2 regions of the Kocuria sp. APC 4018 genome follow, and region 1 is predicted to be linked to the other one. Evidence: predicted binding sites of a transcription regulator. Region 1 holds the regulator's gene; the other holds the start of a gene.
The links. Region 1 encodes HrcA, which represses chaperone genes, less so after heat shock. Its sites were predicted from a motif close to TTNGCACTCGNNNNNNNCGAGTGCNAA; they were not measured.
Positions count from the first base shown of each region.

Region 1 (14,417 bases):
CGGTGGCCGGTGAAACGGTCGTAGAGGTGCGTGTTGGCGCGGTACTGGTGGGGCTCACCACGGTTGACCTTGATGCCGGCGCGCACCGACGTCACCGCCAGGAGCACCCAAGTGACGGCCGCGACCACGGAGAACACGCCGCCGACCACGGGGATCAGGGACAGCAGGATGCCGCCCAGCACGATGATGCTGGGGAGCATGGTGTAGTTGGCCGCCTCGCGGGACTCCTGCGCGGTGAACGGCCCGCGGTCCTTGAACACGCGGTGGATCACGTAGCTGGGGATCACACCCACCACGCCGCCGAGGTGGGCCAGGGTGGCCCACTGGCGGTCCTGGTTGACGTCCAGGGGCTGGGCCACCGGGTGCACGGACTCGAACGGCGCGGCGGAGTCCTGGGCGGCGGCAGAGGGCGTGGAGGCAACGTCAGTCACGAGTGGGTGTCCCTTTCAGGGGCGGTAGCCGGACCAGACGGGAGAGCGGGGGTCTGGTTCCCTCGATGATACCGGGGTCGTCTGAGAGCCTGCCACGGTGTGCGTCACACCGCGGGACCCCTGCAGCCGCCCGAGTCCGGGGACGGCTCAGCGCGCGGCGCCCTGGTCCGCGGTGAGGAAGTCGATGAGCTCCTCCACGCGACCCAGCAGCGCGGGCTCAAGATCCGCGTAGGTGTTCACCCGGGTGAGGATCTGCTGCCAGGCCCGTCCCACGTCCTGCGGGGTGCGGTGGGGCAGTCCGAGCGCCTTGGCCATGCCGGTCTTCCAGTCCACGCCGCGCGGGATCACGGGCCACGCGGGGATGCCCAGTGTCGAGGGCTTCACGGCCTGCCAGATGTCCACGTAGGGGTGCCCCAGGATCAGCACGTTGTCCGCGGCACCCGGCACCCGAAGGGCCTGCTCGGCGATGCGGGACTCCTTGGACCCGGCCACCAGGTGGTCCACCAGGATCCCGAGACGTCGTTGGGGGCCCGGACGGAAGTCGCGGATGGCGGCGGGCAGGTCGTCGATGCCGTGCAGGGGCTCCACCACGATGCCCTCCACCGCGAGGTCGTGCCCCCAGACCTTGGCCACGAGCTCGGCGTCGTGGTAGCCCTCGACCCACACGCGGGACTCCTTGGCCACGGACGCCCTGAGGCCCTCCACCGCCACGGAGCCGGAGCGCGTGATCCGCTTGCCGGCGGGGGCGGTCCGCGGTGCCGGGGGTGTGAGCCGCACCGGTTCGCCGTCGAGCAGGAAGCCCGGTCCCAGCGGAAAGGTCTTGACCCGGCCGTGGCGGTCCTCGAGTCCCACCACGCGCATCCCGCCGATCACCTCCACGCTGACGACGGCGCCCACCCACCCGGTCTCGACGTCCTCCAGCACCATGTCGCGCGCCACGGCGACCTCGCGCGCACTCGGCCGGGTGCGGGAGACCTCGGGGCTGTCCAGGTCCTGGGGACCCCAGCCCCAGCCGGGTGCGTTCACGGGTTCCTCCTCGGTGCGGCGGGCAGATCAGCCGCGAGCGTACCAAAGCGGCCCCGAAGCGCCCGCGGCCTACACTGGGGATTAGCACTGTGACTCGATGAGTGCCAAAATTGGTGCTCGGCCACGACGGGCGCACGGCCCGTTGCTCGACACGCCACGGGAGGTGAGGACCATGGACCATCCGCGCAGGGTGCAGATCCTGCGGGCCATCGTGGAGGACTACGTCCACTCCCGCGAACCCGTGGGCTCAAAGGCGCTCGTGGAGCGCCACCGGCTTCCCGTGTCCTCGGCCACGGTGCGCAACGACATGGCGGCCCTCGAGGACGCCGGACTCATCGTGGCACCGCACACCAGCTCCGGGCGGATCCCCACCGACCAGGGCTACCGCGTGTTCGTGGACCAGATCGCCGCGGTCCAGCCGCTGAGCCCGGCCCAGCGCCGCGCCATCCAGGTGTTCCTGGAGGACGCGCAGGACATCGACGACGTCATGGAGCGCACGGTGCGCCTGCTCGCGCAGCTGACCCACCAGGCGGCGGTGATCCAGTACCCCGTGCGCACGGGCACCACCGTGCGCCACGTCGAGCTCGTGGACGTGGGCGCGGCAGTGCTGGTCATCCTCATCCCCACCTCGGGCCGCGTGGTGCAGCGAGCCGTGGAGCTGCGCACCGCGCTGGACGAGCCCCAGCTGCTGGAGTTGCGTGCCCGCGTGCTCGCCCGGGTGCTGGGACGGGCGCTGGATGCCGTGCCGAGCGCCGTCGCCGGACTGGGGGAGACGCTGCCCGCGGAGCTGCGCGAGGCCGGGGACGCCGTCGGGGAGACCCTCTCCCTGCTGGCCTCGGCCACGGACGAGCACCGCCTGGTGATGGCCGGCACGGCCAACCTCGCGAGGTTCAGCGGCGACTTCCCGCAGAGCATCTCCCCGGTGCTGGAGGCACTGGAGGAACAAGTGACCATGCTGCGGTTGTTGTCCGAGATGCAGCAGGACGAGCGCGGGGTGGCCGTGCGGATCGGCTCCGAGGAGTGCGACGACCCGCTGGCAGAAGCCTCCGTGGTGGCCACCGGCTACGGACCGCGCGCCGCCTCCAAGGTGGGCGTGGTGGGACCCACCCGCATGGACTACCCGACCACCATGGCCTCCGTGCGCGCGGTGGCCCGATACCTGTCCAGGAACCTGGGGGACTGAGCGCCGCGCCGGCGCCACCCCGACCGAGACCACAGACCCGACGAAAGCAGAAGCGACGACATCGTGAGCGACCACTACGAAACCCTCGGCGTGAGCCGTGACGCCAGCGCCGAAGAGATCAAGCGCGCCTACCGCAAGAAGGCGCGCAAGCTGCACCCGGACGTCAACCCGTCACCGGAGGCCGCGGAGGAGTTCAAGCGTGTCTCGCACGCCAACGACGTCCTCTCGGACCCTGACAAACGCCGCGTCTACGACGCCACGGGCAACGAGAACGGCACGGACACCGGCTTCGGCGGCGGCTTCCCGGGCTCCGGGTTCGGCTTCTCCGACATCTTCGAGACGTTCTTCCAGGGCGCGGGGGCGGGCGGCCAGCGCGGCCCGCAGTCCCGCACCCGGCAGGGTCAGGACGCACTGATCAACGTGCGCATCTCCCTCAAGGACGCCGTGTTCGGGGTGGAGAAGGACATCACCGTGGACACCGCCGTGGTGTGCCCCGCGTGCGAGGGGTCCTGCTGCCAGCCCGGCACCAGCCCCACCACGTGCAGCATGTGCCGTGGCTCGGGGCACATGCAGTACCAGCGCCAGTCCATCCTGGGCATGGTCACCACGCAGGGTCCGTGCTCCCAGTGCAACGGCTTCGGCACGGTGATCGAGCACCCGTGCCACGAGTGCTACGGCGAGGGCCGGGTGCGGGACCGCCGCCCCCTCACCGTGAAGATCCCCGCCGGCATCCAGTCCGGCAACCGCATCCGCCTGGGCGGACAGGGTGAGGCCGGAACCGCGGGCGGACCCAACGGGGACCTGTTCGTGGAGCTGAAGGTGGACCCGGACCCCACCTTCCACCGGGAGGGGGACGACCTCCACGCCCGGCTGCGGATCCCCATGACGGCGGCCGCCCTGGGCACCACCGTGACCCTGGAGACCTTCGACGGCACCCGCAGCGTGGCCGTGGAGCCCGGAACCCAGTCAGGTGCCACCGTGACCCTCGACGGGCTCGGCGTGACGCACCTGCGCGGCAAGGGACGCGGAAACCTGCAGGTCCACTTCGAGGTGGAGACCCCCCGCAACCTCACGGGCGAGCAGCGTGAGCTCGTGCAGCGGCTGGCGCAGCTGCGTGACGAGGAGGCCCACGACGGCACCACGGTCAACGCCACCGGCTCGGGCGGGTTCTTCTCCCGGCTGCGCGGGCGGTTCAACGACCAGTGACGAACCCCGTCTTCCGCCACCCCGGTGAGGAGCTCTCCCGGGCCCGTCCGGGGGAGCTCCTCGACGTGCACGGGCCCGAGGCGCGCCACGCGGTGACCGTGCGCCGGTTGCGCGCCGGCGAGCTCCTCGACCTCGTGGACGGCCACGGAACCCGCGCCACGTGCACCTTCCGGGACGGTGAGAAGGACCGGATGACCGTGGCCGTGGAGTCAGTCGCGCGTGAACCGCAGCCGCGGCCCCTGCTGAGCCTGGTGCAGGCACTGGCCAAGGGCGACCGGGACCTTCAGGCCGTCGAGTCGGCGACCGAGCTGGGGGTCTCCCGGGTGGTGCCCTGGCAGTCCGAGCGCAGCATCGTGCGGCTGCGGGCCGAGCGCGCCGCCAAGACCATGGGCAAGTGGGAGTCGCTGCTGGCCACCGCGGCCAAGCAGTCCCGCAGGGCCACGTGGCCGGAACTGGCACCGTGGGTGGACACGGCCGGGCTGGCAGAGCTGATCCGTTCCGAGCCGGGCACGCTGTGGCTCGTGCTCCACGAGAGCGCGAACGTCCCGTGGTCGTCCCGCGAGGTGGCGGCCTGGGGCGAGCAGGAACACGTGGCGGTGGTCGTCGGTCCCGAGGGCGGGATCAGCGAGCGGGAGCTCGAAGCACTGTGCGCGGCCGGCGCGCGGCCCGTGCGCCTGGGCGCCAAGGTGATGCGCTCCTCCACGGCTGGCCCGGCGGCACTCGCGGCGCTGAGCGCGGTGCTGGGGCTGTGGGACTGAGGGGGGCGGTGTCGGATCCTGCTCAGTCCGCGGGGGACACCGTGATCTCGTGGTCGTCCGCGATCGTGTGGCCCTGCTCGTCCGTGCCGCTCACCCGGATGGTGTAGGTCCCCGGTTCCAGGTCCACCACGGTGCGCAGCTCCGTTCCTGTGGTGGGATCGGTGCCGGGCGTGGGTCCGTCCACGGTGTCGCCCTTGACGCGCCGCTCGCCCGAGGTGATCTCCCACCGGACGTTGTGCACGGAGGGCAGGATACGGGCGAAGATCGTGAGCGGGCTGCCGGGATCCGCGCTCGTCTGGGGGTCGATGAGCCAGATGGGCGCCGCGAGCGCGGGGTCCCGCGTAAGCGGGTCGTCCAGGGTCACCGCGCCGAAGGCTCGGTACCCCGTGCGCCCGTCCACGAGGATGCGGACCTCCTTGGCGGTGGCGGAGTCCAGCAGGCCCGCGGTGACCGCCGCTGCGGAGACGGTGTAGACCATCTGTTGCAGCGCCATCCGGGCGTCCTGCTCGGAGAGCTGCGCGGTGAACGCCGCAGCCGGCAGGTCCACCGTGACGGTGCCGTCCGGGGTGACGCTGGTCCCCACGGTGTCGACCGCGGACCACAGTGTGCGGTAGTCGGGGTCGGAGGGCGCGGCCGCGGTGACGGTGAGGGCCGCGCGTGCCACGGGATCTGCGATGTCGCTCGTCACGGGGGTGCGGAACTCCCGGAAGAGGTAGTCCGACTCCTCGCCGGTGCCCACCCAGTACACGGGGGCCTGCTCCGTGGCCACACCGTCCACGGAGTCGTTGGTGCTGCCGGGCGCGGCACCGATCCCGGGCGCGGCCGCGGACTTGTTGTCCGGACGGTCAGACGCATTGCCGCACGAGGAGACGCCGACGGCTAGCACGCCCGCCACCGCGAGCGCGGTGACGCGGTGCAGGATGCGGGTCGTCATGGGTTCCTCTCGGTCGCCTGGGTGCCTGTCGCAGTGGTCGTGACTGGCGGTACGACGCCGCGGTCGGCGTCGCGGACCGAGGAAACGGTGGCTGCCGTCCCCGGCCCGGCGGTGGTCGTGGTGGCGGGCGTCCCGCCGACGACACAACCTACCGGGGGAGAAATGTGTGGATCCACCGTTGCGCGCGTGCGCACGGGACCGTTACCGGATTGCAACCCGCGGCCCCGGCCGGGCCGTGAGCGGATAGGCTGGGGGCGATGACCGAAGCACTCGAGGGCAACAACACCCTGACCACCGCATCCCGTCCCAGCCGTGAGACCACCCGTGTGAGCGTCCACATGCCGGACCGGGACACCGCCGTCCGCTGCCTGGGCCAGGCGGACACCACTCTGCGCCTGCTGGAGCAGCAGTTCCCGGCCGTGCGGATGACCGTGCGGGACCTGGACGTGGTGCTCGAGGGGCCCGTGACGGACACCCGCCTGGCGGCGTCGCTGCTCGAGGAGCTGCTGGCCATGGCGCTGCGCGGCACGGAGATCACCGAGCGCACCGTGATGCGCGTGGCCCGCATGATGCGTGACGCGCAGGACCTGCGGCCCTCGAGCGCGCTGTCCACGAGCATCCTGTCCACGCGCGGGCGCACCATCCGCCCCAAGACGGTGAACCAGAAGACCTACGTGGACGCGATCGACGAGCACACCGTGGTGTTCGGCATCGGCCCCGCGGGCACCGGCAAGACCTACCTGGCCATGGCCAAGGCCGTGCGCGCGCTGCAGGCCAAGGAGGTCAACCGGATCATCCTCACGCGGCCAGCGGTCGAGGCGGGGGAGCGGCTGGGGTTCCTGCCCGGATCGCTCAACGACAAGATCGACCCTTACCTGCGCCCGCTCTACGACGCGCTGCACGACATGATGGACCCCGAGTCCATTCCGCGGCTCATGGAGGCCGGCAGCATAGAGGTGGCACCGCTCGCCTACATGCGAGGGCGCACGCTCAACGACGCCTTCGTGATCCTGGACGAGGCCCAGAACACCACGCCCGAGCAGATGAAGATGTTCCTCACCCGACTGGGTTTCGGCTCCCGGATCGTGGTGACCGGTGACGTCACCCAGGTGGACCTCCCCGGCGCCACCAAGTCCGGGCTGCGCCAGGTCCAGCACGTGCTGGGCGGGATCGACGACATCGCGTTCTGCGAGCTGACCTCCGCGGACGTGGTGCGCCACGAGCTCGTGGGGGAGATCGTGGCCGCGTACGACCAGTTCGACACGACCAACAGGCACCGCGTGGAGCGCGCGCGGCGCAAGGAGGACCGGCGTGCCGCCCGCCCCGCCCACGGGACTGCGGAGGCCGGTCCGGGACAGGGGTCCGCGCGGTGAGCGTCGCGTTCGACCTGCCGTGGGAGACCCCCGAGGACCAGGCCGTCCTGGCGCCGTCCTGGCGCGCGGTGGACACGGCCCAGTTGAGCGCGCTCGTGGAGCTCGCCTTCCGGCGCTGGCACCTGCACCCGGACACCGAGGTCTCGATCGCCGTGGTGGACGAGGAGCAGATGGCCCAGCTGCACGAGCAGTGGCTGGAGCTGCCTGGCGCCACGGACGTGATGTCCTTCCCCATGGACGAGCTGCGGGAGGGCACCCCGGAGGAGCCCTCCCTGGGAGTGCTCGGGGACGTCGTGCTGTGCCCTCCGGTGGCGCAGCGCCAGGCGGAGGCCGCGGGGCACAGCACCGAGGACGAGCTGTGCCTGCTCACCGCCCACTCCCTGCTGCACCTGCTCGGCCACGACCACGCGGAGGAGGACGAGCGCGAGCGCATGTTCCGCGCGCAGCGCGCACTGCTCGAGGAGTTCCTCGGCCGCGACGCGCCCGTGGAGACGATGTCATGACCCCCCACCCGCCGCACCGCACCACGCACCGATCTTCCGAGGACGTCGCATGAGCCAGGACAGCACCCCCGCCGAGCAGGACTTCCGCGCCGGATTCGCGGTGTTCGTGGGCCGCCCGAACGTGGGCAAGTCCACGCTCACCAACGCCCTGGTGGGACGGAAGGTGGCCATCACCTCCAACCGCCCGCAGACCACCCGGCACACGATCCGCGGCATCGTCCACCGCCAGGACGGACAGCTGGTCCTCGTGGACACCCCCGGCCTGCACCGGCCCCGCACCCTGCTGGGTCAGCGGCTCAACGACGTGGTCGCGGAGACCCTAGGCGAGGTGGACGTGATCGGCTTCTGCGTTCCCGCCGACCAGAAGGTGGGTCCCGGGGACCGCTACATCGCGCAGCAGGTGGTCGCCGCCGTGGGGCGCACACCGGTCGTCGCGATCGTGACCAAGGCCGACCTCGTGCCGCAGGACCGGCTCATGGAGCAGCTGCTCGCGGTGAGCGAGCTGGGCCGCGAGGTCGTCACCGCGGAGCGCGCCCAGCGTGAGGCCCGCCAACGACGCCGCGACGCCGCGTCGTCGGGACGGCCCCCCTCCGCGCCGAGCCGGGATGCGGCGTCGGACGAGGACGCCGGCTGGGCCCACGTGATCCCCGTGAGCGCCGCGCACGGCTACCAGGTGGACGAGCTGGGCGAGCTGCTCGTGTCCCTCATGCCGGTTTCCCCGCCGCTGTACCCGGAGGGTGACCTCACGGACGAGCCGGAGATCACCATGATGGGCGAGCTCATCCGCGAGGCCGCCCTGGAGGGCGTGCGGGACGAGCTGCCGCACTCCCTGGCCGTGGTGGTGGACGAGGTCTCCGAGCGCGAGGGGCGCTCGCCCGAGAACCCCATGCTGGACGTGCACGCGAGCCTCTACGTGGAGCGTCCGTCCCAGAAGGCGATCGTGATCGGTAAGCGGGGGGCGCGGCTGCGCGAGATCGGCACGCGCTCCCGTGAGCAGATCGAGGCGCTGCTCGGCACCCGCATCTACCTGGACCTCCACGTCAAGGTGGCCAAGGAGTGGCAGCGGGACCCCAGGCAGCTGTCCAAGCTGGGGTTCTGACCCGGTCCGCGCCGTCCCCCGCGGGGCGCGCCGCGCCGGAGCGATCGTCGGCGCCGCGACCCCGCGAGACCAACTTCCCAGGAGTCACCGGTGGAACCCAGTCCCAGTCACCGCAGCCGCCGTGATCCCGGTGCGGCGGCGCCGTGGGCCTCCCAGCCCGCGCAGAGCGCCGCGCCGGCGGAGGAGCCGTTCGAGCTCCGTCAGACGGGACGCCACCACCGGGCCCGGGAGCACCGCTCCTCGACCCGCAGGATCGCCGTGATCCTCGTGGTCCTGGCGCTGATCAGCGTGATCGGACTGGGCGGGGTGGCGGCGCTACGGCTCACGAGCAACCTGACGTCCAGCCCGCTGGACCTCTCGGAGGATTCCGGGGCGGTGGAGGGTGGCCCGCTGGACATCCTGGTGATGGGCTCGGACACGCGCAGCGGCAAGGGCAACAGCGAGTACGGCAGCGCCGAGGACTCCGAGGGACGCACGGACGTGATGATGCTCGTGCACGTCACCGAGGCCCGGGACGCCGTGACCGTGGTGTCCTTCCCACGGGACCTCGTGGTGGACATCCCGCAGTGCACCGACCCCGAGTCCGGGAAGGTCTACCCGGCCGGGACGGACATGCTCAACAGCGCGGTGGAGCGCGGCGGCCCCGGGTGCACGGTCGCGGCCATCAACAAGCTCACCGGTGTGGACGTGGACCACTTCATGCTGGCGGACTTCAACGCCGTCACCGAGCTCTCCACCGCCGTGGGCGGCGTGGAGGTGTGCGTCAACGAGGCCGTGGACGACCCCAAGTCCGGGCTGAAGCTGCCCGCCGGCATCTCCACCGTGGAGGGGGAGCAGGCCCTCGCGTTCCTGCGCTCCCGCGCCGCGTTCGGCAACGGCGGGGACGAGGCCAGAATCCGCTCCCAGCAGGCCTTCCTGGCGTCCCTGACACGCAAGATCCAGGCGGACGGGACGCTCACCAACCTGCCGCAGCTCTACCACATCGCCGAGGTCATGACGCAGAACCTGCACGTGGACCAGGGGCTCACCTCCATTCCCGCGCTCGTGGAGATCGCGGGCACCTTCAACGGCATCGACCCGGGCAGCATCGCGTTCGTCACGGCCCCCACGCACCCGCACCCGGAGGACCCCAACCGGCTGCAGCTCGAGGAGCAGCCGGCCCAGAAGCTGTTCGCCACCCTCCAGCAGGACGTCGGGGTCACGGGCGGCACGCAGGGCTCTTCTTCCCCGTCCGCGCCGTCGCCCTCGCCCGCCACCTCGGACGACGCCGCACCCTCGGCACCCGGTGCCGCCGCGCCGTCGAGCGCCACGCCCTCCGCGAGCGCCCCCGCGGTGGCCCCGGCCCTGGTGCCCGTGACCGTGATCAACCGCTCGGACGCGGGAGGGCGGGACGCGCAGCTCGTGTCCGTGCTGAAGAAGGCCGGCTACGAGCAGACCCGCAGCGGCCGCTCGGGCGCCCAGCTGTCAGCCACGCAGATCTTCTACCACCCGGACTGGGCGGTGGCCGCGGACGACGTCGCGCGGCTGCTCAACGTCTCCGACAGTCAGCTGGTGGCGTCCTACGAGGTCGAGGGCGTGGAGGTGGCCGTGGGGCAGGACTTCACGAGCGGGGACCGGATGACCCGGGACCAGCAGCTGCCGGACGGGCTCGACGGCCAGACGGCGGAGCAGTTCACGTGCCAGGCCACAGCGGACGGCTGACGTTGTGGTGATGCCCACCCCGGGTGGTACGTTGGATCACATGCGGACCAACGTGCAGCGACTCCTGCTTACGTGCCGCAGCGGGGCCTGACACAACGATCGACGGCCGAGCACCCGCTGCGGAGTCGCCCGGTGCCGGCCACCACGTCACAGCTCGAAAGGCCCCTCCCGTGAAGAACCTGCAGCGCCCCTCCGGCATGCCCGCCCACAAGTACACCCCGTACCAGCAGAACTTCCCGTTCGACATGTCCGACCGCACGTGGCCGGACAAGGTGGCCACCACGGCGCCGCGCTGGTGCGCCGTGGACCTGCGGGACGGCAACCAGGCCCTGATCGACCCCATGGACTCCCACCGCAAACTGAGGATGTTCCAGCTGCTCGTGCGCATGGGCTTCAAGGAGATCGAGGTGGGCTTCCCGTCCGCGTCCCAGACCGACTTCGACTTCGTGCGCACTCTGGTGGAGGGCGGTCACATCCCGGACGACGTCTCGATCCAGGTGCTGACCCAGTCCCGGGAGCACCTGATCGAACGCACCTACGAGGCCATCGACGGCGCCAAGAACGCGATCGTGCACCTCTACAACTCCACCTCCACCCTGCAGCGGCGCGTGGTGTTCCAGCAGGACATGGACGGGATCGTGGACATCGCCCTGACCGGCGCCCGGCTGTGCCGCAAGTACGAGGAGCAGCTCAGCGGCACGAACGTGGTGTACGAGTACTCCCCGGAGTCCTACACCGGCACCGAGCTGGATTTCGCGGCCCGGATCTGCAACGAGGTGGCCGAGACCTTCGAGATCGGCGACGGACGGCAGATGATCGTCAACCTGCCCGCCACCGTGGAGATGGCCACCCCCAATGTGTACGCGGACACCATCGAGTGGATGGGCCGTCACCTGTACCACCGGGAGGACATCATCCTGTCCCTGCACCCCCACAACGACCGCGGCACGGGTGTGGCCGCCGCGGAGCTGGGCTACCTGGCCGGGGCGGACCGGATCGAGGGGTGCCTGTTCGGCAACGGCGAGCGCACCGGCAACGTGGACCTGGTGACCCTGGGTCTGAACCTGCTGACCCAGGGAGTTGACCCGCAGATCGACTTCTCGGACATCGAGGAGATCCGCCGCACCGTGGAGCACTGCAACCAGCTGCCCGTCCCCGAGCGCAGCCCGTACGGCGGGGACCTGGTGTTCACGGCGTTCTCGGGCTCGCACCAGGACGCCATCAAGAAGGGCTTCGAGGCCATGCAGCGCGACGCCGAGCAGCAGGGCGTGGGCGTGGACGACCTCGAGTGGGCGGTGCCGTACCTGCCCATTGACCCCAAGGACGTGGGGCGCAGCTACGAGGCCGTGATCCGCGTGAACTCGCAGTCCGGCAAGGGTGGTGTGGCCTACCTGCTCAAGAGCGAGTACGGGATCGACCTGCCCCGCCGCGCCCAGATCGAGTTCTCGGGTGCCGTGCAGAAGTACACGGAGACGTCCGGTTCCGAGGTCTCGGCGCAGCAGCTGTGGAAGATCTTCTCGGACGAGTACCTGCCCACCACGGACGGCACCTCCCGGTGGGGCCACTACCGCATCACCTCCATCTCCACCCACGCGGAGGACGAGGGCGGCACCGTGCTGGAGATCGGTCTGGACGTGGGCGGTGAGCACCGCGAGCGCACCGCGCAGGGCACCGGTCCCATCGACGCCCTGATCAACCTGTTCAACCAGGAGGGTGTGGACGTGCGCCTGCTCGACTACACCGAGCACACCCTGTCCGCCTCTGCGAACGCCCAAGCGGCCAGCTACGTGGAGCTGGCGGTGGGGGACCGGGTGCTGTGGGGTGCCGGCATGGACAGCAACACCACCCGTGCATCGCTCAAGGCCGTGATCTCGGCCGTCAACCGCGCGGTGCGGGACGCCCAGGGCGCCGAGCAGGACTGAGCCCGACGTCCCCGTCCGGGCTCGCGGGGGGCTGCGGTTCCGCGCCCGTCGGGGCCCCGGCCAGCACAGCCGGGCCCCGACGGTGCACCGCGGGGATCGTCGGACCCCGGTGGCTCCGGATGACGGTGGCTCCGGACCGCGGCGCAGCCACCGGCCCGGCACCGAGCGGTCCCCGGCGGGGCACGGACCGCACCGCCACGGTCCGGCAGACCGAGGGGCGGCGTCGTCCGTGCGGGCCGCGCTCCGGGACCAGCGCCCAGGGCACCGCGCGGGGTGGCACAATGGCGCGCGTGGCCCGTTCAACCTTCGCCTCGCGCAGCTACCGCGACGACGCCGTGGTGCTGCGCACCTACAAGCTGGGTGAGGCGGACCGCATCGTGATTCTGCTCAGCGCCGAGCACGGGCAGGTGCGGGCCGTGGCCAAGGGCGTGCGCCGCACCACGTCCCGTTTCGGGGCCCGCCTCGAGCCGTTCAACGTGGCCGAGGTGCAGCTGGTCCACGGGCGGACCCTCGACATCGTGTCCCAGGCCATCGGCAAGCGGTCCTACGGGGAGCGGATCGCCTCCGACTACGAGAGCTACACCGCGGCCGCGGCCATGGCGGAGACGGCAGAGAAACTCACCGCCGACGACCGCGACACCTCCTCTCAGCACTACCGGCTGCTCGTCGGAGCGCTCTCGGCGGTGGCCCGGGGGATGCACGAACCCGGGCGGATCCTCGACTCGTACCTGCTGCGGGCCGTCTCCCTGGCGGGGTGGACGCCGAGTTTCGTGGACTGCGCCCGCTGCGGTGCTCCCGGGCCCCACCGGTCGTTCTCCGCCGCACTCGGCGGCGCCGTGTGCCCGCAGTGCCGCCCCCCGGGCTCGGCCGCACCGAGCGACGCCACGTTCCAGCTGCTGGACGGTCTGCTGCGCGGTCACTGGCCCACCATCGACGCCGCCGATCCCCGGACGGCGCGTGCGGCGGCCGGGTTCGTGGCCACCTACGTCCAGTGGCACATGGAGCGCACCGTGCGAGCCCTGGCTCTCGTGGAGCGAGCGGGAACCTGGGACGCAGCACCGGAGGCCCCCGCAGACCGCTGACCCGCACGGGGTGGGCCGTGCCAGGTCCTAGGGTGGGGGAGTACCGACCGTCGCTCCGAGAGGACCACCGCGTGAACCGCTTCAGCCCCCCGCCGCCGCACTCCAGCGGGGAGACCGCGCCCGACATCAACCCCGCCCTTCTTCCCCAGCACGTGGCGCTCGTGATGGACGGCAACGGCAGGTGGGCCAATCAGCGGGGGCTCCCGCGCACGGAGGGCCACAGGGCCGGGGAACGGGCTCTGATGGACGTGGTGGCCGGTGCCATCGAGCTGGGCATCCCCAACGTCTCCGCATATGCCTTCTCCACGGAGAACTGGAAGCGCTCACCGTCCGAGGTGGCCTTCCTCATGAACTTCACGGGGGACGTGATGTCCCGCCAGCTGCCCACGTTCCAGGAGTGGGGGATCAGGGTCCGCTGGGCCGGGCGACGCCCGCGGCTGTGGGGCTCGGTGATCAAGCGGCTGGAGACCGCCGAGCGCGAAACGGAGGGCAATGACGTCATCACGCTGACCATGTGCGTGAACTACGGCGGCCGGGCGGAGATTGCAGACGCCGCCGCAGCCATGGCCCGTGACGCCCGTGAGGGTCTGCTCAAGCCGGGGTCCATCACGGAGGACACCGTGCAGCGGTACCTGGACGAGCCGCAGCTGCCGGACGTGGACATGTTCCTCCGGTCCTCCGGGGAGCAGCGGCTGTCCAATTTCATGCTCTGGCAGTCCGCCTACGCCGAGCTGGTGTTCCTGGACGCGCTCTGGCCGGACATGGACCGGCGGGTGCTGTGGCGAGCCGTCCAGGACTACGTGGAGCGGGACCGGCGCTACGGGGGAGCGGTGGATCAGGCGGTGAATCCGGAGGGATCCTGACGGGCTCAATGCTGGAAGTCTTCATCAAAACTTGAGCGCCAACCCGTGACACTCACCTGAAACTTGAAGCACTAGGGCACCGATCACGCCACCCAGTGGCTCCCGCGGCTCCCCGTCCGACGCAGACCGATCTCGGCCCGGAGCCCGTGTGGGAAACTGGACCCATGCGCGTGTATCCCGCCTTCTTCAAGGCCGCCTTCTCCTGGATGGATCCCGAACTTGCCCACACCCTGGGTTTCGCTGGCATCTCGCTGACCCGTCGTTGCGGACTGGGCCGCGTGCTCTCGCGGTTCACCGCCCCGGATGCCGGGAACGAGGTGACCGTGATGGGCCTGA
Region 1 covers NZ_JASDCY010000023.1:8,863-23,279, forward strand. Annotated here, with positions in the region: gene QL985_RS06045 (DUF4870 domain-containing protein) at 1-431, opposite strand, end outside; gene QL985_RS06050 (DUF3097 domain-containing protein) at 579-1,457, opposite strand; gene hrcA (heat-inducible transcriptional repressor HrcA) at 1,630-2,640, shown strand; gene dnaJ (molecular chaperone DnaJ) at 2,704-3,846, shown strand; gene QL985_RS06065 (16S rRNA (uracil(1498)-N(3))-methyltransferase) at 3,843-4,604, shown strand; gene QL985_RS06070 (GerMN domain-containing protein) at 4,627-5,538, opposite strand; gene QL985_RS06075 (PhoH family protein) at 5,877-6,911, shown strand; gene ybeY (rRNA maturation RNase YbeY) at 6,959-7,414, shown strand; gene QL985_RS06085 (GTPase Era) at 7,464-8,513, shown strand; gene QL985_RS06090 (LCP family protein) at 8,604-10,214, shown strand; gene leuA (2-isopropylmalate synthase) at 10,385-12,136, shown strand; gene recO (DNA repair protein RecO) at 12,427-13,218, shown strand; gene QL985_RS06105 (isoprenyl transferase) at 13,290-14,081, shown strand; gene QL985_RS06110 (quinone-dependent dihydroorotate dehydrogenase) at 14,246-14,417, shown strand, end outside.

Region 2 (14,417 bases), on a different contig from region 1:
CCCGCTGCCCCCGCGTGTTCATCGCCGGGGACGCGTGCCACACCCACTCCGCGAAGGCCGGCCAGGGCATGAACGTGTCCATGCAGGACGGCTGGAACCTGGGCTGGAAGCTCGGCGCGGTGCTCTCCGGCCGCGCGGACGCCTCCCTCCTGGACACCTATTCCGAGGAGCGGCAGGTGATCGCCAAGAACCTGATCGACTTCGACCGCGAGTGGTCCACGCTCATGGCCACCCCGCAGGACAAGCTCCCGGACCCCAAGTACCTGGAGGAGTTCTACGTCAAGACGGCCGAGTTCCCGGCCGGGTTCATGACCGAGTACCAGCCCTCGCTGATCGTGGCCGGCACCGAGCACCAGGACCTCGCCAAGGGCTTCCCGGTGGGCAAGCGCTTCAAGTCCGCCGAGGTCCAGCGCGTGTGCGACGCCGTGGTGGTGCACCAGGGCCACGAGGCCACCGCGGACGGGCGCTGGCGGATCCACGTCTACGCCGACGCCGCCGTGGCCGGGGCGGACTCCCCCACCACCGCGTTCGCGGAGTGGCTGCACAACGACCCCACCTCCCCGCTCGTGGCGTTCCGCCGCGAGGGCGACGGCGAGGCCACCATCTTCGACGTGGACGTCACCTACCAGCAACCCTACGACCAGGTGGACATCAACGCCGTCCCCCGCGCCTTCAAGCCGAAGGTGGGCCCGTTCGAGCTGAACTACTGGGAGCGCGTGTACGCCGCGATCCCCGGCAACGACATCTTCGAGCAGCGCACCATCAGCCGTGACGGCGCCGTGGTGGTGGTCCGCCCGGACCACTACGTGGCCGCAGTCCTGCCGCTGGACGCCACCGCTGAGCTGGGCGAGTTCTTCGCCGGGTTCCTGCGCAGGGGGTGACCCGCAGGGCCCCTGCTGCCCCCGGGGATGAAACGACCCGCCGCGCACTCCTTGGGGGAGTGCGCGGCGGGTTGTTCGTGCAGACCGGGGTCAGTGGGAAATGACCACGCTCGCCTCGGAGGTGTTGACCCGGAACGTGAGGGTCTCACGAAGGTACAGGTCCACGGTCTCAGCCGTGTGAGAGGAGTAGCCGATCGCGGTGTCCAGACCCAGGTGCAGCTCGTAGTCGCCACCGCGCGCGGAGAGCAGCAGGGCGTCGTCGAGCGCGGGGGCCCAGATGATGCTGCCGTCGCCCAGGATGCGGGAGATGTGGTCGTAGATCGGGTAGCCGTGGTCGGTGGTCTCCGTGACCTCCGTGTAGAGGTCCGCGGGCAGCAGCAGGTTGTACGGCCCGGCCACACCGGCCAGCCGCAGCTCCGTCTTGGCCTTCGCCACCGCGTTGGGAAACTCGCGGACGTCCTGCGGCATGGTGACGCGGCCGTTGTCGCTCGCGGGCGCGATGCCCTGGATCCCCGCGGCGTCCGAACCGTAGAACACCGTACGGTCCTCGGCGGAGGCCAGGGCCACGGCGGCGTCCTTGACGGGCTGCCAGTCCGGGTCCGTGGCGCCGCGCTCGACGTCGTCCACGTCCGAGCGCTTCACGGTGAACGGCGCGCGCAACTCCACCACGCGCACCACGTGGCGCTGCAGCGCCTGCACGCCGCTGGTGTCCGCCTCGATGCGACTCACGTGGCCGGTGCCCAGCGCGGAGAACTCCGCTCCGGCGGGCTCCGGCATGTCGACGACGCGGCGCGCGGCCACGCGGGCCCGGAAGGTCCTGCGGGCCTCGTCCTCCATGTCGGACCAGGCTGCGGAAGATATGGGGGCGAGATCGCGGTACAGGTTGTTCATCGTCAGCTCCTTGGATCAGGTTGTCGTGTGGTGGGTCCGGCTCGTGTCAGGGTCGCTTCAGGCTGCCGATGCCCAGGGAGCCGTCCGCTGAGGCGGCGGGCACAGGGGAGGCGGGCACAGCGTCGTCGTCCGGGGCGTCGGCACCGGAGGAGGTGTCCTGGGCGGGAACCGTGGTGGGGTCGTCCAGGAAGGACCTGGGCGGGGCGAAGAACAGGCCGCCCGTGACCGCCGTGGAGAAGTCGAGGATACGGTCGTACGTGCCCGGCGGGTTGCCGATGAACATGTTCTCCAGCATGGTCTCGGTGACCGCGGGGTCCGCGGCGTAGCCGATGAAGTAGGTGCCGAACTCGGCCGAGCCCACCTCGCCGAACGGCATGTTGTCCCGCATGATCTCGCGGGCGTGGCCGTCCACGTCGTCGAGGTCGTTCAGTGCCACGTGGGAGTTCGCCGGCTTCTGCTCGTCCGACATCTCAATGTCCTCGAGCTTCGAGCGCCCGATCACCCGCTCCTGCTCACCCGTGGACAGGGCCTCCCACTCGTCCATCCGGTGCAGGTACTTCTGGACGAGCACGTAGCTCCCCCCACGGTAGGAGGGGTCCTGGTCCCCCACCACGGCGGCCGACTGGGCGTCCTCGTCCTCCGGGTTGGCGGTGCCGTCCACGAAGCCCAGCAGGTCCCGCTCCTCGAAGAACTTGAAGCCGTGGACCTCGTCCTGCACCTGCGTGTACGGGCGCAGCCTGCTCATGAGCTGCTTGGCGAGCTCGAAGCACACGTCCTGTGTGCCGGCGCGCAGGTGGATGAGGATGTCCCCCGGGGTGGCCGGTGCGGAGTGCACCTCCCCGTGGAACTCCCGGAACGGGTGCAGGTTCCTGGGCAGCGGAGCGTCGAAGAGCCGACCCCAGGCGTCGTGCCCGATGCCCACCACGCACAGCAGGTTGCTCGTGGGCACACGGAACGAGACCGCCTTGGTGAGGTCCGAAACGCCGGTCAGGACATCCGCCACCTGGGCCTCCGCGCCCTCGTTGACGGTGAGGACCAGGAACATGGCGGCTTTGGCCGGTGGGGCCACGATCTTCTGAGTGGGCATGGTGCCTCCATGGGGTGAGCGGGCTACCGTTGCGGGCCGATGACTGATCCCACAGTAGCGCCCGAGCCCACCTCCTTCAGTGGGCCGCGCCCGTCTCGATGAGCAGCACGCCGCCCACGATCAGCACCAGCCCCAGGCTCATGACCCACGTGAGGGGTTCCTTGAAGACGAGACGGCTGATCACCGCCGTCAGCGCCACCCCGGCGGCGGCCCAGATGCCGTACGCCACCCCGAGCGCCATGCCCTGGGCGAGCACCGCCGCCAGCAGGGTGAAGGCGGTGAGGTAGCCCGCCACCACACCGATCCACCACCTCCCACCGCCCGCGCTCGCCATGCGCAGGCAGACCGTGGCGGTGACCTCCGAGAGGATCGACAGCGCGAGGAGCAGAAGCGGGAACGCGGTCATCGGGTGGCCTCCGTTGCGGTGGGGGTCGAGCGGATGCTCCCGGGCGTCCGGCCGTCGTCCGCCCCGCTCTGGTCCGCCCCGCCCCGCCTGTCCAGCTGTGAGCCGACCTCCACGAGCAGCACGCCCAGCATGACGGCCACGAGACCCACGCCCATGAGCAGGGTGATGGGCTCGCCGAAGATCAGCATGGACATCACTGCGGTGGCGGCCACCCCGGCGGCGCCCCAGATGCCGTAGCCCACGCCCAGACTCATGCCGTTGCGCAGCGAGACGAACAGGCAGACGAACGCGCCCACGTAGCCGAGCGTGGCCAGGGCGTAGAAGCCGGGCGACTCCACGGCGGCCTTCATGGACAGCGAGCCGGTCACCTCGCAGCCGATCGCGAGGACCAGGAAGAGCCACTTCTTCACGAGTCCGCCCCCTCTGCCCCGAGGCCTTCGGCCGTGAGGCCGTCCCTCACCAGGCCCAGGGTCACGTCCACGACGGCGCGCCGGTGGTCCTCGTCCAGATCCAGCATCCCGAGGCAGCGGTCGATCCACGCACCGTCCGCCACCAGGCGGGCTGCCACGATGTTCGGGCGGTCGGAGTCCCCGAACCACACGCTCATGCGCTCGCTCCACCGGGCGGCAAGCTCGGGACGCAGCCGTGAGTCTGCGAGGGCGGCGAGGTCCGCCGGGTCCAGCTCGTTCAGCAGCGCGAACTCCACGTAGGCGCGCAGGCGGGTGACGGCGTCCGGGTCTGGTCCCGCGCGATGCATCAACTCCGTCTCCCAGTGGTCGAGCAGGTGGTCCACCACGGCCATGGAGAGCCTGTCCTTGGTGGGGAAGTGGTGCACCACCCCGGGTTTGGTGATGCCGACGGCACGGGCCACGGCATCGATGGTGAGGGCGCCCCCGGAGCGCAGCACCTCCAGCGCGCTGTCCAGGATCTCGGTCTTGGTTGTCACAGCGGTGAGCCTACCATACGTATGGTAGGTAAAAGTTCGCGCGGCGTTCAGTCAGGTCAGGTGGCGCAGACGGTCGATCGGCGTGTGCTGAGACCCGTTCACAGCCCCCGGAACAGCTCCACGACCTCCGCCGCCCTGGTCTCCCGGCAGGCCGCCGCGCCCGTGCCCGCCCACAGGTTCAGCCCCTCGGGGTCCGCGGACGACGCCGCCCGCATTGGTGCGGTCATGTAGTGCACCTGGGGGTAGCCGGTCACCTCGTGCGCCGCCATCCGGTCGGTGAAGCCGTTGCGCAGCGCTCGGGCCGCCCGCCCGGAGAACGCGCGGGTCACCAGGGTCTCCGTGTGGGTGCCGTCCAGCAGGACCTCCCGGTGAGCGGGCTTGGTGCCGGCCTCCACCGCAGTGAGGAACAGCGTGCCCACCTGCACGGCCGCAGCACCCCGCGCGAGGAGGGCGGCGGCGTCGTCCCGGCCCGCGATCCCGCCCGCGGCAACGAGGGGAAGGTCGGTCAGCTCCCGTGCGGCGTCGAGGAGAGCGGCCGTGGTGGTCTCCTCCGGCTGCCCTGCCTGCCCGTGGGTTGCGCGGTGCCCTCCCGCCTCGACGCCCTGCACCACGATCGCGTCCGGGCGCAGCCGGGCCGCGGCCGTCACCTCGTCCGGGGAGGTCGCGTTGAGCACGACGGCGCTGCCCGCGTTCCGCAACCGGGCGACGTCGTCCGCGGTGGGCAGGCCAAACGTGAACGAGACGAGCGGGACGGGGTGGACCGTGAGGTGGTCGAGTTTCGCGGGGTACTCGTCGTCCACGTACGCGCCCGGCTCCGGGGCGGGCACGCCCAGCTCGGCGGCCACCGGCGCCAGGGCGCGGGCGTAGGCGGCGAGCGCCGCGGGGTCCGACGGGTCCCGCTCAGGGACGAACAGGTTCACGCCGAAGCGGTCCGTGTGCGCCGCAACCTCGCGGGCCTCCTCCGCCATCGCCTCGGTGCTCTTGTACCCGGCGGCGAGCATGCCCAGCCCACCGGCCCGCGCGACGGCCACCGCGAGCGCGGGCGTGGACGGCCCGCCCGCCATGGGCGCCTGCACCACGGGCACGGGCAGGGTGGTCAGGGGGTTGGTCATGGTGTCTCCTTACACTGGCAGGCGTGTCCGCATTCCATGATCCCCGCCAGGCCCCCGTTCCGTCCTCCTCCCCCTCCGGGAACGACGACGACGCCCGCCCCGTCATCAAGGTCACCGGCGTGGTCCTGCGCCGCGCCTCGGACGGCTGCGTGCTGACCGTGCGCAAGCGCGGGACCAGCATGTTCATGTTCCCCGGCGGGAAACCGGAGGCGGGCGAGAGCCCCGAGGAGACCGGGATCCGCGAGGTGCGCGAGGAACTGGGGATCGAACTGTCCGCCGCGGACCTCGTGCCGGTGGGCGAGTGGCACAGCGACGCCGCCAACGAACCCGGTCACGGGCTGCACAGCCACGTGTTCATGAGCACCGTGGCGCTGACGCAGACTCCGGTGCCGGCCGCGGAGATCGAGGAGCTGCGGTGGCAATCCCTGGACGGCGTGGAGGACGTCGAGGATCTCGCCCCGCTGGCGCGCTGGTATGCGCTGCCGGCGGTGCGGGGGATGGGGTCCTAGCCGATCTGCGGATTGCCCCGGGTCTCGTGCGGACGCGAGATCTGGTCCGTGTTCTCCAACATCCGCACGCGAGCCTTGCGGCTCAAGAACTGAATGACGGTGCTGATCGTGGCAAACACGGCGGTGTACGCCGCGTAGTACCACCCGAACTCGCGGTCCGGAACGATCAGGGTGAGAAGTGCCGCGAATCCCAGGAAGACAAAGAAGTAGAGCAGCCACGTCACAACGGCCCGCCACACTGTGTGGGGAAAGTACGGATCCGCCTTCAGGATCTCCTGCCGCCGGGACTGGGCCTTTTTGGAGGCGTCCACTGAGGCCCCTCTCGCGGAGACCCGCCCGAGGCCTTGTGCCTCGAAGGCTTTCGGTTCGCTCGTGGACATCACTGCTTCACCCGCTCCGGTCGTTCCACCGGGAATCTCCCGGTCTTCCACCGTCTCAGACAGCGCAGGCCCGGACAATGACCATCCGGCCACTCTCCCCCGCCGCGCGACCGGGGTGAGACGACGCGCAGGGCCGGCCGTGCGGCGTCGTCGGCGCCCACGAGGACCCCACGGCGGCGCGAGAGGCTTCGGAAGCGACCCCGTGGGAGGCGGTCAGGCCGCGGGCGTCTCGCCCTTCCGCGCCGCCCGGCGGACCTGCAGCGCGCCCAGGAAGCCGAGCAGGATGAACCCGGTGGAGATCACGAGCGCCCACTGGGTGGCGTGCGTGAAACCGGTGGAGAGGGCGTCGATCACGTGCTGCGTCTCCGGGCCCAGGAGCTGCTGCGCGGCCTGGCCCTGCAGCTGCGGGATCATGCCGCCCGCAGACTGGCGGGTGGCGTCCGCGAGCTGGCCCGCCTGGGCGGCGTCGAGCCCGGTGGCGTCCAGTGCGGCGGGCAGAGTGAGGCTCATGGACACGGACAGCGCCGCGCCCGCGAATGCTGTGCCCAGCGCCGAGCCGATCTGGCGGACGGTGCTCTGCGTGGCGGACGCCTGGCCCGACGACGCCACGGGCACGTCTCGCAGGACAGTCCCCGTCAGCTGCGCGGAGGCCAGGCCGAGCCCCACGCCGTAGACGACGAGCGGCAGGGCGATGAGCCACACAGAGGTGCTGGGCCCCATCGCCAGCGCGAGCACGGCGACGCCCAGGACCTCCAGTCCCAGGCCGATAAGCACGGTCCCGGGAGCGCCGAACCGCGCGGCCAGGTGCCGGGCGGACGCGCCCGAGATGAACGCGCCGATGGCCATGGCGGCGAGCACCAGGCCGGACTGCATGATGTCCAGGCCCAGCACGTTGGTCAGGTACAGCGGCAGCACGAAGATGATCGCGAACTCGCCCACGGCCACCATGGCGGCCGCCAGGTTGCCCCAGGAGAACGTGCGCACCTGGAACAGGTTCAGGTCCAGCAGCGCCGAGCGGCGCACCTTCGCGCGGTGGCGCTCCCACACGATGAACAGGCCGAGGGCCACGAAGCCCACCACCAGGGCGATCGCCACGATGGACACCGGCGCCGTGGCGGGCCACACCCACCCGAAGATCGAGAAGTCGGCCGTGGGGGTGAGCCAGCCGATGGCCGGGCCCTCGATGATCGCGAACACCAGCGCGCCGAACGCAATGGCGCTGAGCATGGCCCCGTCCACGTCCGCGCCGCGCGCCCGCACGTCGCTGCGGGTGTTGGTGATGCTCGTCCACCCCACCACCGCGATGACCGCGGCGAGCGGCAGGTTCACCAGGAAGATCCAGTGCCAGGACGCCCAGTGGGTCAGCGCGCCGCCCACCAGCGGGCCGATCGCCGCGGCGCCGGACATCACCGCACCCCACACCCCGAAGGCCGGGCCGCGGTACCTGCCGCGGAACAGCGCGTTCACGGTGGACAGCGTGGACGGCATGATGAACGCCGCCCCGAGCGCCTGCACCGCGCGGGACGCGATGAGCGCCCCCGCCGTGCCGGACAGCGCGGCCAGCAGACTGCCCCCGGCGAAGACCACGAGCCCCACCATGAACATGGTCTTGCGCCCCCAGCGGTCCGCGAGCTTGCCCGTGGACAGCAGCAGGGCCGCGAGCAGCACCGCGTAGAGGCTGTTGACCCACTGCGCGTCCGTGAGGTTCAGCCCCAGGTCCTGGATGATCGCGGGCAGGGCTACACCCACGATCGTGCCGTCCAGCACGATCATCCCGAGCCCGGCGGCGAGCGCCGCGAGCGCGATCCAGTCCTTGCGGCTCGGGGCGTCCACGGTCTCGACGCCGCTGGGGTGCGTGCCCGCCGCTGGTGTCGACGCCATGGGGGGCCTCCGCTTCGTGCTGGTTCTCGGTCCGCGACCGCCCGTGCTCCACCGGGGCAGGGGGTCCGTTCCCACCCTGGCTCCGGCTGGCGGCCGGCTGAGATGGGCGAGTGTTCTCGCGGGAAGACTATCCGCTCACCGTGTGAACGTGCAGGGACCGGTGGCGGACGTCATGATCGTCGTGTGCACGCCTCCCACCGGAGGCGGGACGTCAGGTTCGGCGCATGACCGTGGCGGAGTCCACGGTGACGTCGCCGGGACCGGGTGCGGCGGCGTCGTCGTCCGTGAGGCCCGGGAGGGTGACGTCCCAGAACGGCGTGGGCCCCGCAATCCCCAGCTCCTGGCGCGGCACGGCGTGGGCGTCCTGGTGGGTGTCGTCCACGGGGGCGCGCAGCAGCGTGGCGGTGGCCCAGCCGTGGGTGAGGAGGTAGTGGTCGCTCTCGGGTTCCTCGGGGCCTGTCTCCGCGCTGTAGGTCACCGCGATGTGCTTCTCGTCCCCGCGCCCGATCTGCGCCTGGACCGCTCCGAAGCTCGCGAGCCGGGCGGGTTTCAGCCCGCGCAACCGGTCCGGGGACACGTCCGGGACGTTGACGTTGAGGATCCACTCGTCGAACGGGCGCTGCTCCCAGCACTCCAGGGCGTAGCGGGTGACCAGCAGGGCGGTGTCCCAGTGCTGGGGTGCGCCGGAGGTGATGGACACCGCGATCCCCGGGATGCCGTGGGACGCGCCCGTGAGGACCGCACCCACGGTGCCCGAGTGCAGGGTGGCCTTGCCCGTGTTCGCCCCCAGGTTCACGCCGGAGAGGATCATGTCCGGGCGCTGGCCGAAGGCCCCGTAGGAGGCCAGGAACGCGATCAGCGCGGGGGCGGCCTTCACCCCCACGCACTCCACGCCCTCGGGCATCCGGGGCGGGTCCGCGGGGACCAGGGCGATCCGCCCGTCGATCTCCTCGCCGGACAGGGACGAGCTGGCGCCCGAGTACTCCTCGGCGGGGGCGGCCACCTTGACACTGTGCCCGCGGTCCAGCGCGGCCTGCGCGAGCACCGACAGTCCCGGGGACGAGATGCCGTCGTCGTTGGTCACCAGGATGTGCATGGGGTCCATGGTGGCACGCGGCCCGGGCCCGGACCAGGGTGGCGTCCCCTGTGACCAGGCCCGTCAGGAGAGGGTGCGCACCGTGATCTGGCGGGCAAACTTCTCGATGGTCGTGCGGTTGCCGGTGCCGAGCCCGCGGCGGGCCACGTTCAGCGCTCCCGCCGAGGCACCCAGGGCCACGGCGTCCACCAGGTCCAGCCCACGGGCCAGCCCCACGGAGATGCCCGCGGTCATGGAGTCCCCCGCCCCGCGGTGGTCCAGCGGCGTGATGGACGGCGCCGAGACCTCCCGCACGGTGTCCTTCTCCACGAGCAGCGCCGGGTCCTTGGCACGCGAGACCACGACGGCGCCCGCGCCTCGTTCCACGAGCGCCCGGCCGGCGTCCACGAGGGACTCGGGGGTGTCGTCCGAGCCGAGGTCCAGGTCCCGGACCTCCTCGTGGCTGATCTTGAGCACGTCCACGTGGGCGTCCACGGCGGCCAGCGCAGGAGCGCCGCTCAGGTCCGCGACCACGGTGGTCCCCGCGTCCCGGGTGTCCCGGATGAGCCGGCCGAAGAACGACGCCGGCAGCACGTCCCCGGGTTCCGCGCCCGTGACCGTGAGGACGTCCGAGGCCAGGGCGTCCACGAACGCGGTGCCGTAGAGGTCGTCCAGCTCGTGGCGGGAGAGCTCGGGCGGCGGCATGTGGGCCACGGTCTCCCGGTCCTCACCGCGCAGGTCGTACACGTAGCCGCCGTTGCCGTACCCGTAGCGCACGGCGTTGACCTGCATCCCGAGCCCGTCCAGCATGGAGCGGATCAGGGTGCCCAGCTCACCACCGAAGGGACCGTTCACGGAGACGTCCGCGCCCAGGGAACCGGCCATGCGGGCCACCCACAGGCCCTGACCGCCGGGGTGCATGTGCACGTCCGACTCGTGGGGGCTGCGGTTGCGGTTCGCCGCCGGCTCCGTGATCTCCGTGATCAGCAGCGGCGTGGGAACCAGGATGGACAGGCGCGGCGCGGCGCCGGAGCGGGTCTCGGTCACGAACGAAAGCTACATCACACCATCCCTGGTGAACAGCACATGGAGGTGCCACCATGGTGGGATGAATTCCACCGCACCGGTCCGCATCGTGGAGGGTCAGGCCGCCAGCGAGCACACCCTGCAGGCCCTGAGCGCGTACTTCAGCGAACTGGACCACCGGATCGACGGCGGGTTCGACCCCGAGCTCACCGAGGTCTCCGGCCCGGAGGACGTGACGCCTCCCCACGGGGACTTCTTCCTCATGACGGACCTGGTCACAGGAGCCGTGATCGCCTGCGGAGCGGTCCGGCGGATCGACGACGAGCGCGTGGAGCTGCGCCGGATCTGGGTCACCCCGGAGCACCGCGGCAGGGGCCACGCCCGCACCCTGGTCCGAGCCCTCGAGAACAAGGTGCGCTCCTTCGGTGCCAGCACGGCCGTGGTCTCCCTGAACCCGGAGATGACCGAGGGCATCGCGATGTTCCGCAACCGCGGCTACGAGCCCGTGGAGCCCTTCCACCGGGACACCACCGCCTCGGTGTTCCTGGGGCGGGTGCTGTAGGGCCTCAGTCCCGCGCGTCCCGCGTCCTCTTGTCGTTCGCCTTCTCGATGGCCTCCACCAGCTCGTCCTTGGTCATGTCCGAGCGACCCTGCACGTCCAGTTCCTGAGCGATCCCGTAGAGGTGCTCTTTGGAGGCGTTCGCATCCACTCCCCCGGCGGTGTCCTCGGAGTTGAGCCCGCCCTGCTCCGCGCTGGCGTCCGACGGGCCGTTCTCCTCCTTGGGCTCCCAGTGGTCCCCCACCTTCTCGTGGGTGTGCTTCACCGCGGCCCACGCGGTGCGGGCCGCGCGGGACTCGTCGTGGTACTCGTCCTCCGCAGAGTCGTACGCCTGCGCGAACGTGTCCTGCGCCTTCTCGTCCGAGCGCCGCAGCGTGGACGGAATCTCGTCCTGACGTGCGCGACCGTTCTTCCCCGCCTTGGGCACGGTGTCCTCCTGCTGTTGGGAACGTCTCTGGTGCTTCGATTCTAGGAACGACGACGCCGCCCGCCCCACCCTTTCGGGCCCGACGTGGCCCGTGTGCGCCTTGAGCTGAATCCACTCAACTTTGATGCCCCAACCCTTGGCACCTTGCCGGGAAGAGTGCTAATTTATGAGCAGTTGAGTCAGGGGTACTCAAGGAACGTGACGGCTCCTCGTCCACCGGTTTCACGGGGGCTCCGGGGCGCACCACGGACGAGTCGCACAGGAAAGGAACAACAGTCATGGCAACCTTCGATCCGTTCTCCGAGGTCCAGAACTTCGCCAACCAGGTCCTCTCCACCCGCAACGGCCTGGAGCAGATGCCCATGGACCTCTTCCGCCGGGGCTCCAACTACTACCTCGCCGCGGACCTCCCGGGCATCGACCCCACCAGCGTGGACGTGGACGTGGACGGCCAGCTGCTGACCATCCGCGCGCAGCGCCGCCTGCCCTCCGCGGAGAAGGACACCAAGTGGATCGTGCGCGAGCGCCGCAACCACTCCTTCGTGCGCCAGCTGAACCTGGGCCAGGGCATCGACACGGAGAACATCACCGCCGCGTACGACAACGGCGTGCTGACCGTGACCATCCCCGTGTCCCCCAAGTCCCAGCCGCGCAAGATCCAGGTGGCCACGGGCCAGAACCAGGACAACGTGGTGCTGGAGAACGGCCAGCAGGAGCAGCAGGCCGAGTCCGGCGAGGACTCCGAGAGCTGACCGCCCGGCGCCAGCCGGCACGCACTGAGTGAGCCACGAGGGCCCGCGGGAGATCCCGTGGGCCCTCGGTCACGCGCGGGGGCCTGGGACTCACCCCGCGAAGAAGAACCGGGTCAGGTGGAAGAACACCGGTGCCGCGAAGACCAGGGAGTCCATCCGGTCCAGGATCCCGCCGTGGCCCGGGATGAGCGCCCCGAAGTCCTTGATGCCGCGGTCCCGTTTGAGGCTGCTCATCACGAGCCCGCCCACGAAACCCAGCAGGCAGGACACCAGGGCCAGCACCCCGGCCTGCCACGGGGTGAACGGGGTCAGCCACCACAGCGCCGCCCCCAGAGCCGTGGCGGAGAGCACCCCGCCCACGAAGCCCTCCCACGTCTTGTTCGGGCTCACGGTGGGCGCGATCCGGTGCCGGCCCACGGTCTTGCCCCACAGGTACTGCAGGACGTCCGAACCCTGCACCACCACGGCGAGGAACAGCAGCAGCGCGCCCGCCTCCACGCCACCGGAGCCCACGGCGGAGCCGTCCGCCGCGGCCTTGCCCTCATGGATGGCCACGGGCAGCTGCAGCACGGCCGGGAGGTAGCTCAGGGCGTAGACGCACACCATGAGCCCCCACTGGCTCAGTGCGGCCCGGTGCAGGAAGGACTCCGTGCGCCCGGACAGCGCGAGCAGCACGGGCAGGAACAGGAACGCGTACACCGGGATGAAGATGGCGAACATCCCGTACCAGTGCTCCCACACGAACCAGAAGTGCAGCGGGGGCGAGAACCACCATGATCCAGCTCAGCACCCTCCGGTCCCGTTCCCCGGGCGGCAGCAGGTTGGCGAACTCCCGCAGGGCCAGCAGGGACAGGGCGAGGAACAGCAGCACCACCGCGGTCTCCCCCAGTGCCAGGCTGCCCACGAGCACCGCCACCATGATCCACCACGCGAAGATCCGCTGCCGCACGTTCAGCAGCGTGGCCCGCAGCCCTTCCGACGCCGTGCGCCGGTACATCAGCTCCGCCACCACGGTGGCGAGCACCAGGAACCCCAGCAGCCCGGCGAGGAACCACCACGTGGGCCCGCCCAGCAGTCCGATCTCCATGGCGGCCTACCCCTTCTCCCGCAGTTCGCGCGCCACGGCCCGCAGCCGGGTGGCCACGGTCAGCGCGCACCCCAGCACCACGAGCACGAGCGTGACCCACAGGACGCTCCCGCGCGGCCACCCCCACCACGGCTCGGTGGCGCTCAGCAGGATCCCCGCCACGAGCAGCCACATGCGCCGCTGTTTGGGCAGCACCCCGCCGAACTGCTGCGCGCACCCCGCGCTCACACCCAGGGTCCGCACGTAGGCGGTGAGCACCGCGAGGCTCCCGGCCAGCCACCCCAGCGCGGCCCCTCCCGCCACCGACGACGCCGCCCAGCCGGCCCCCGCGAGCAGCGCCAGGTCCGAGATCCGGTCCGGCACCTCGTTGTAGAGCTCCCCCGTGGGGGTGCGCAGCCCGCCCTCCACGGCGAGCATCCCGTCGAACATGTTGCACAGCAGACGCAGGGGGATGTAGAGCGCGGCGAGGACGAGCGCGAGGGCGCGGGCGACGTCGTCGGCGTGGACCGAGACCACCAGGCACCCGCAGCCCACCAGGGAGACGAGCACCGAGGCCACCGAGATGTGGTTGGGGCGCAGGCCCGCGCGCTGGAGGGCGCCCGCGATGGCGGTGGCCCACCCGGCGGAACGCTGCGGGATGGGCCTGCGCAGGGGATCGGTGGTGGCCATGCGGCGTCTCCTCGGGCCGTGGGGACTGTGGATCTGCGCCAACAGTGGCACACCCGCGGCCCCGTGGTGGTTGGATGTCCACAACCGCGCCGCCTCGAGACCACCGGGAGACCACCGTGCACAGCAGAACCCTGGACGGGCCCACGCGGCCCTGGAACCCGCACCGGCCACGGCTGACCTGCGGAGACGCTCCGCGTGCCACACCGGGAGCCGCCGTCACGCGCCGCGCCCACCCCGGGGTGGTGGAGCCCGGTGAGTGTGCTGCGTGACCACGCCGTGGCCGGTGCCTGGGGCTTCGCGGAGGCCACCGCGTTCTTCGTGGTCCCGGACGTGTGGCTCTCCGCAGCTGCCCTCCGGAACCTGCCCCGCGGACTCGCATGCGCGGCGTCGGCCACCGCGGGTGCCCTGGTGGGCGGCGCCGTGATGCACCGCTGGGGTGCCCGTGTTCCCGGTGACGACTCGGCGCGGATGCTCGCCCGGATCCCCGCGGTCTCCTCCGCGATGGTCGCGCGGGTGGAACGGGACATGGCCGCCCGCGGGTTCACGGCCGTGCTCCTGGGGCCGCTGCGGGGCACCCCCTACAAGCTCTACGCCCGCACCGCCGGGCTGCGCGGTGATCCGCTGCACCGGTTCCTCGCGTGGTCCGTGCCCGCGCGGGCCCCGCGCTTCGTGGTGGTCACGGCTGCGGTCGGCGGGATCTCCGCCCTGCACGGACGGCTCTGGCCGGAC
Region 2 covers NZ_JASDCY010000029.1:7,478-21,894, reverse strand. Annotated here, with positions in the region: gene QL985_RS07015 (FAD-binding monooxygenase) at 1-881, shown strand, start outside; gene QL985_RS07010 (family 1 encapsulin nanocompartment shell protein) at 972-1,772, opposite strand; gene QL985_RS07005 (Dyp-type peroxidase) at 1,819-2,859, opposite strand; gene QL985_RS07000 (SMR family transporter) at 2,936-3,265, opposite strand; gene QL985_RS06995 (SMR family transporter) at 3,262-3,675, opposite strand; gene QL985_RS06990 (TetR family transcriptional regulator) at 3,672-4,211, opposite strand; gene QL985_RS06985 (nitronate monooxygenase) at 4,310-5,323, opposite strand; gene QL985_RS06980 (NUDIX domain-containing protein) at 5,347-5,832, shown strand; gene QL985_RS06975 (hypothetical protein) at 5,829-6,143, opposite strand; gene QL985_RS06970 (MFS transporter) at 6,426-8,093, opposite strand; gene QL985_RS06965 (5'/3'-nucleotidase SurE) at 8,305-9,189, opposite strand; gene QL985_RS06960 (PfkB family carbohydrate kinase) at 9,253-10,215, opposite strand; gene QL985_RS06955 (GNAT family N-acetyltransferase) at 10,277-10,756, shown strand; gene QL985_RS06950 (ChaB family protein) at 10,761-11,180, opposite strand; gene QL985_RS06945 (Hsp20/alpha crystallin family protein) at 11,459-11,932, shown strand; partial or broken gene QL985_RS06940 (phosphatidate cytidylyltransferase) at 12,023-12,851, opposite strand; gene QL985_RS06935 (CDP-alcohol phosphatidyltransferase family protein) at 13,026-13,688, opposite strand; gene QL985_RS06930 (hypothetical protein) at 13,941-14,417, shown strand, end outside.
Region 2: a site for HrcA is predicted at 11,317-11,343, ahead of QL985_RS06945 (Hsp20/alpha crystallin family protein). Genes of this name have one in related genera too.